DNA from 2 places in the Aureimonas phyllosphaerae genome. Region 2 is predicted to be linked to the other one. Evidence: riboswitches for the same ligand, from Rfam matches in the RefSeq annotation. Region 2 holds a riboswitch; the other holds the start of a gene.

Region 1 (3,388 bases), 230 kb from region 2:
GCGCTCGTCCGCCTGCAGGGCTTGCAGAACCGCGCTGCCGATGCCCCCTGTGGCGCCGAACACGAGAGCCCGATAGCCCGTCTGCAGCGATGGCAGCATCCTGGTCCTCCACGCCCACCCAATGCCGATGGCTGCGCTGGAACCGCGCGCCGCATGGTTCGGTTCCTGCGACCAGACCGCGCGAGGACACCCATGGCCAAGATGCGCCGAAAGGCCGACCTGCCGCAGAAGACCTGCCTCAACTGCGGACGCCCGATGGTCTGGCGCAAGGCCTGGGCGAAGACCTGGGACGAGGTGCTCTACTGCTCCGACCGCTGCCGCGCCGAGGCCAAGCGCCGCCGCGCCGGCGACCTCAGAGAAACGACGTCGAATCCTTGAGGAGCACCGCCGCGCAGAAGGCCGCGTTGGCGACGAGCAGGCAGAAGACCGCGAAGGACCCAAGATCCTTGGCGTGTTTGGCAAAGGCCGAGAACTCCGGCGACACGCGGTCGACGATGAGTTCGATCGCCGTGTTGACGGCCTCGATCGCGCCGAGGATCGCCAGAAGAACGAGTTGGATGAGAAAGGCGGCCGTGGAGGCGCCATGGAGCGCCAGAAGCACGACGAGCACCAGTCCGAACAGGATCTCGTGCCGGAAGGCCGGCTCGCGCAGGAGCCGCCGCCCGCCGTTGATCGAATAGCCGGCCGCCGCCAGAATGTGCTCGATGCCCTTCAACTTGGGGGGCGGGAGGCCGGCGGACGTTTCGGGATCGGACATGGGGGAGGTGCTCGAGGGGTTGAGTCGGCAACTCGCGCGACGCACAAGCCGCGCTACGGCAGGCGAATGGCGAGAGAATGGCTTTCGACCGACCTTCGACCCGTTTCGCATTCCCTTCTCTAGTCGATGCATCGCCCCTTGCCGCACAACTCGTCGTGTTCGGGTTGCCCGGATGGCTGCCTCCCTCCTTCTACCGAGTTGCAGCTTCCGCTCCGATCTGCTAGGCCTGCGCCAGCATCAAGAGTTGGACCGATGTCCAACGCCAACCTGCCGTCCGGGCAAGGTGGCGCTCCGCAAGGAGGATGTGGCCGCACCGGCAACCAATCGGAGCCTCGCCATATCTTGCATATCGGTCCCGCGACGACTGGCGGAGACACGAGTTTGCCCGACGCGACGACCGCATCCCACCCTCTCGCCGACGCTGGCCGCGAAAGCCGTTTCCTCGGCCTGTCGCGGCATCCCGGCACCGGCCATGCCAAACGGCCGGGCGAAATCTGGATGGTATTCCACGATGACTGGGCGGGCATCTATCGTCTCGATCCGCGCGACCGCCGCACTGTGTTCCTCGAGCGTGCGCTTGACGGCGACCGGCGGAACGAAGGGATCGACTGGGCTCTCGAAACCTTCGCGATCGATCGCGTCGAAGAGCGCGTGCGGTTCGCGGCCTGACCGCCCGGTTCAGGCAAAGCGCCGCGCCCCGGCGACGCAGGCGACGACGCCGAGCGTGACGGCGACCATCGATGCCGGCACCGGCTCGCCCAGCACGAGCGCGGCCAGCGAAAGGCCGAAGAACGGCTGGAGAAGCTGCAATTGGCCGACGCCCGCGATGCCGCCCCTTGCCAGTCCCCGGTACCAGAACACGAAGCCGATCAGCATCGAGAACACCGAGACATAGGCAAGGCCGGCCCAGGCCGGCGCCCCGACCGTGGAGAAGCTGGCAGGCGTGGTCCAGGCGAGCAGCCCGAGCATCACCGGCAGCGACAGGACCAGCGCCCAAGAGATCACCTGCCAGCCGCCGATCCGGCGCGACAGTCGCGCGCCTTCGGCATAGCCGAGGCCGCACACGGCGATGGCAGCCACCATGAAGCCGTCGCCCTGCCAGGAGCCGCGCCCGCCCTGGGCAACCGCGAAGCCCGACACAAGGAGGGCACCGAGGCTGGAGAAGAGCCAGAAGGCCGGCCGTGGCCGCTCGCCCGCCCGCAGGACGCCGAACAGGGCGGTCGCCATCGGCAGGAGGCCGATGAACACGACCGAGTGGGATGCGGTCACCGTCTGCAGGGCGAGCGCGGTGAGTAGCGGGAAGCCGACGACGACGCCGAGGGCGACGATCGCGAGACCCGGCAGATCACGGCGTTCCGGCGGCCGCTGGCGAAGCAGGCCGAGGAGACCGGCGGCCAGAACGGCCGCGATCGACGCCCGCGCCGATGTCAGGAACAAGGGCGGTAGATCCGTGACCGCGACACGCGTGGCCGGAAGTGAACCGCTGAAAATGACCACTCCGAGAAGTCCGCTTCCCCAGCCCGCCACCGATCTCATCGCAACGCCCCGCCGACTATTCAGGCCTTTGGCGTAACCCGTCGCCGCTTCGCTGGAGGAGATACAGAAGGCATACAATTTCTTCGAACCGTATGGTTTATCGGAATAGTACGGTTGACGGCAGGAGGGCGGCGATGGGTCGACGCACGGACGAGGTGATGGATGCGGTGCGCGATCGCATCGCCGCTCGCGGGCTTGCCGCGGGCGACCGTTTGCCGTCCATTCGCGCGCTCGCCACCAGCCTCTCGGTTTCGCCGTCGACCGTCGCGGAGGCCTACGAGCGCCTGGCGGCGGAAGGCGTGGTGCGGGCACGGCCGGGCTCCGGCGTGTTCGTCGCGCGCAGCCCCGCGCCGCGACCTCTCACGACCGCGCGCGGCGATGCGGAGCGCGCCATCGATCCGTTCTGGGTCTCGCGCCAGTCGCTCGACGCCGAACCGGAGGCAGCAAAGCCCGGATGCGGCTGGCTACCGGCCGACTGGATGCCGACCGAGGCGCTGCGCCGGGCCCTGCGACGAGCCGCGCGCGCCGGGGACGCGGTCCTGACGGACTACGGTTCCGCACGAGGCCATGCACCGCTTCGCCAGTTGCTGGCCCGGCAGTTCGCGGCGGAAGGCCTCGACGTCGGGCCTGATGCGGTGCTGCTGACAGGTTCTGGCACACAGGCGCTTGATCTGATCTGCCGTCTCCTTCTGCGGACCGGCGAGACCGTGCTGGTGGATGATCCCTGCTACTTCAACTTCCGCGCGCTCCTGTCCGCCCACCGCGTCACGGTCGTCGGAGTGCCGATGACACCCATAGGCCCGGACCCAGCCTCGTTCGCAGAACTCGCGGAACGTCACCGGCCGCGCCTTTACGTGACCAACTCAGCGATCCACAACCCGACCGGCGCCAGCCTGTCGCCTGCGGTGGCCCATCGCGTGCTGGCCGCGGCAGCCGCCTACGACATCGCCATCGTCGAGGACGAAATCCTGGCCGACTTCGAGCCGGAGCCGACACCGCGCCTTGCCGATCTCGACGGCCTGGAGCGCGTCCTTCGCATCGGGTCGTTCTCCAAGACCCTGTCGGCATCGGTTCGCTGCGGATACATCGCGGCGC
Region 2 (3,388 bases):
AGCGCTTCGGCTGACGCCTAGTTCAGGACACGTCGGTCCGCCGGCGCATCCAGTGAAAAGGCGGGGATTTCGACCTCGAACAAGCTGCCGTCGATCGACTGCATCCGGTAGTGCCCGCGCATGATGCCGGACGGGGTCGAGAGAGGGCATCCCGACGTGTAGGTGAAGCTGTCGCCGGGTTCGAGGATCGGCTCCTCGCCGACGACGCCCGGCCCTTCCACCACCTCGACCCGGCCAAGACCGTCTGTGATCTGCCAGCGGCGCGCACGCAGCTGCACCGTCTCCCGCGAGCCGTTCTCGATCTCGACGCGGTAGGCAAAGACCCAGTGTCCCTCCGACGGATCGGACTGGTCGCCGAGGTAGGACGGGGTCACCCTGACGGTGATGTGGCGTGTGGTCGCCTGATACATGGCCTTCGAGTTCGTTGCAGGCGCCGTCAGCGCGAGAAAGGTCCTGCCGCAATCCGCAGACGATTGCGGCAAAACCGGGTCGGTGCAGCCGGAAGGCCGCTCATGGTCAGACGCTGGCGAGCGCCCGCTCGACGTCCTCGACGAGATCGGCGCCGTCCTCGATGCCGGCCGACAGACGCAGAAGTCCCGGTCCGATGCCGAGCTCGGCGCGCGCCTCATCGGTCAGGCTCTTGTGGGTGGTCGTCGCGGGATGCGTGATCAGGCTCTTGGCGTCGCCGAGGTTGTTGGAGATCTTGATGATCTCCAGTGCATTCGAGAAGCGGAACGCCGCCTCCTTGCCGCCCTTCAAGTCCAGCGCCAGAAGCGTCGAGCCGCCCGACATCTGGCGGGCGATGACCTCGGCGTCCGGATGGTCGGCGCGGCCGGGATAGATGACGCGCGAGACCTTCGGCGAGGCGGCCAGCGCAGCGGCGAGGCGAGCGGCGTTGGCCGTCTGCTGAGCGACGCGCAGCGGCAGGGTTTCGAGGCCCTTCAGCAGGCACCAGGCGTTGAACGGCGAGAGCGACGGGCCGGTGTGGCGGAAGAAGTCCTGCAACTCCTCGGCGATCCACTGGGCATCCGACAGGATGACACCGCCGAGGCAGCGGCCCTGGCCGTCGATGTGCTTGGTCGCGGAATAGATCACGACGTCGGCGCCGAGTTCCAGCGGCTTCTGCTGCATCGGCGTGGCGAACACGTTGTCCACGATGAGGCGAGCGCCGGCCTCGTGAGCGATCTCGGCGACGGCCCGGATGTCGATGACCTCCAGCGTCGGATTGGTCGGGCTTTCCAGGAAGAACAGTTTGGTCTCGGGGCGAACCGCCGCCTTCCACTGCGCGAGGTCGCGCCCGTCGACCAGCGTACAAGCGACGCCCGCACGTCCCAGCACCGTCTCGATGATGTAGCGGCAGGAGCCGAAGAGGGCGCGTGCGGCCACGACGTGGTCGCCGGCCTTCACCGAGCACTGCAGCGCGGCCGAGACGGCCGCCATCCCCGACGCCGTGGCCCGTGCGTCCTCGGCGCCCTCCAGCGCCATCATCCGCTCCTCGAACATGCGCGTCGTCGGATTGGCGTAGCGGGAATAGACGAAGCCGGGTTCCTCGCCCTTGAAGCGGGCCTCGGCGGCCTCGGCCGTCGGGTAGACGAACCCTTGCGTCAGGAAGAGGGCTTCCGACGTCTCGCCGAAGCCGGAGCGCATGGTGCCGCCGTGAACCATGGCGGTCGCCGGGCGCAAGGGGCGGGCTGCGTCGTTCTTCTTCAGCATGGACGTCTCCGAGGCCGCCTTGCAAACGGGACAACAGACGCGAAGAAGCCGCTCGGGGGTGAGGCGAAACGGCCTTTAGCGACTTGTTTTACGTGGCTGCAAGCCGGCCGGCAAATCACCACGAACGCGGCGAGCCTTAATCCTGTCCGCAGCCGAAATCAATCCGCCCGTTTCCAAGCCTCGCCGGGCCTGCTAACGCGTGGATCAGCTTGGAGTTGAGTTCATGGCCGGCGGAATCCTTCCCGATCGCGATATCGCGCAACTGTCCGCGGACGGGCGCATCGCATCCGAGCGTCCCTTCGACGCCGATCAGATCCAGCCCGCCAGCCTCGACCTCCGGCTCGGCGCGAAGGCCTATCGCGTTCGCGCGAGCTTCCTGCCGGGCCGTGGCAATCTGGTGGAGGCCAAGCTCAGCCGTCTGTCGATGCACGAGATCGACCTGTCGGGCGGTGCGGTCCTCGAGACGGGCTGCGTCTACATCGTGCCTCTGCAGGAAGCGCTCGATCTTCCGCCCGAGATCCGCGCCGCGACCAATCCAAAGAGTTCCACCGGCCGCCTCGATATCTTCACCCGCGTCCTGTCGGACGGGGCGCAGGAGTTCGACAAGATCCCGGCCGGCTACCGGGGTCCACTCTTCCTCGAGATCAGCCCCCGCACGTTCCCGATCGTGGTGCGCCCGGGCTCGCGGCTCACCCAGATCCGCTTCCGCACCGGCGACGCGCAGCTTCTCGAAGCGGAGCTTTCCGCCCTCCACGAGACCGAGCGACTGACCAGTGCGGCGGATGCCAACATCTCCGGCGGCGGTATCGCGCTGTCGATCGATCTGGCCGGCGACCAGACGGGCCTCGTCGGCTACCGCGGCAAGCGGCACACCGGCGTCGTCGATGTCGACCGCCGCGCCGCGCTCTCGATGCTCGACTACTGGGAGCCGATCCGGCGTGGGGCGGTGGGCGAGCTCGTTCTCGATCCCGACGAATTCTACATTCTCGTCTCGAAGGAGGCGGTGCACGTGCCGCCCGCCTTTGCCGCCGAGATGACGCCCTTCGACCCGCTGGTCGGCGAGTTCCGCGTCCATTACGCGGGCTTCTTCGATCCGGGCTTCGGCCATTCGGGGGCGGGCGGCTCGGGCTCGCGCGCCGTGCTCGAGGTGCGCAGTCACGACGTGCCCTTCATCCTGGAGGACGGCCAGATCGTCGGGCGGCTCGTCTACGAGCGTATGGCGAGCCCGCCGGACCGCCTCTACGGCGCCGATCTGAAGTCCAACTACCAGGCGCAGGGCCTCAAGCTCTCCAAGCATTTCATCTGAGGGACGCTTGACGCCTCGCAACCTTGCGGGCAGTGTCCCACCTCGAGCGCGGGCGTAGTTCAGCGGTAGAACGCCAGCTTCCCAAGCTGGATGTCGTGGGTTCGATCCCCATCGCCCGCTCCAAATTGAAGTCGCTTCTCCGATGCTTTCCGAGGATATGCCGGGCACGCGTCTTGTTGTCGCGTCACGCCTTCCGCTGCGGTCCCTGGACGATCCCGACTCAGTTGCCGGAGTCTGATCGATGATCTGCAGGTGACGTGGGGGAAGGCCGATCCTGCATCCCATACAATTGTAGAGAACGGTCGGCGCGGCAGCGGGATGACCTGCAAACATCTATTCGTTAACGAGCCTATAACATCGTATTGACTT

Evidence for each region. A riboswitch is a leader RNA that binds a small molecule or an ion and turns the genes downstream of it on or off. The one in region 2 is predicted to bind S-adenosylmethionine.
Region 1: linked by a shared signal. The riboswitch ahead of ACLNGM_RS11355 (hypothetical protein) and the one ahead of ACLNGM_RS10295 (O-succinylhomoserine sulfhydrylase) in region 2 are both predicted to bind S-adenosylmethionine.

Annotation. Positions count from the first base shown of each region.
Region 1 is NZ_CP181348.1:2,412,086-2,415,473, reverse strand. Features, by position in the region: gene ACLNGM_RS11370 (SDR family oxidoreductase) at 1-99, opposite strand, end outside; gene ACLNGM_RS11365 (DUF2256 domain-containing protein) at 193-378, shown strand; gene ACLNGM_RS11360 (diacylglycerol kinase) at 353-757, opposite strand; SAM-I-IV-variant riboswitch at 987-1,091, shown strand; gene ACLNGM_RS11355 (hypothetical protein) at 1,139-1,426, shown strand; gene ACLNGM_RS11350 (DMT family transporter) at 1,436-2,293, opposite strand; gene ACLNGM_RS11345 (PLP-dependent aminotransferase family protein) at 2,428-3,388, shown strand, end outside.
Region 2 is NZ_CP181348.1:2,185,037-2,188,424, forward strand. Features, by position in the region: gene deoA (thymidine phosphorylase) at 1-14, shown strand, start outside; gene apaG (Co2+/Mg2+ efflux protein ApaG) at 18-410, opposite strand; gene ACLNGM_RS10295 (O-succinylhomoserine sulfhydrylase) at 517-1,713, opposite strand; SAM riboswitch at 1,770-1,845, opposite strand; gene ACLNGM_RS10300 (2'-deoxycytidine 5'-triphosphate deaminase) at 1,937-3,019, shown strand; tRNA gene ACLNGM_RS10305 (tRNA-Gly) at 3,068-3,142, shown strand.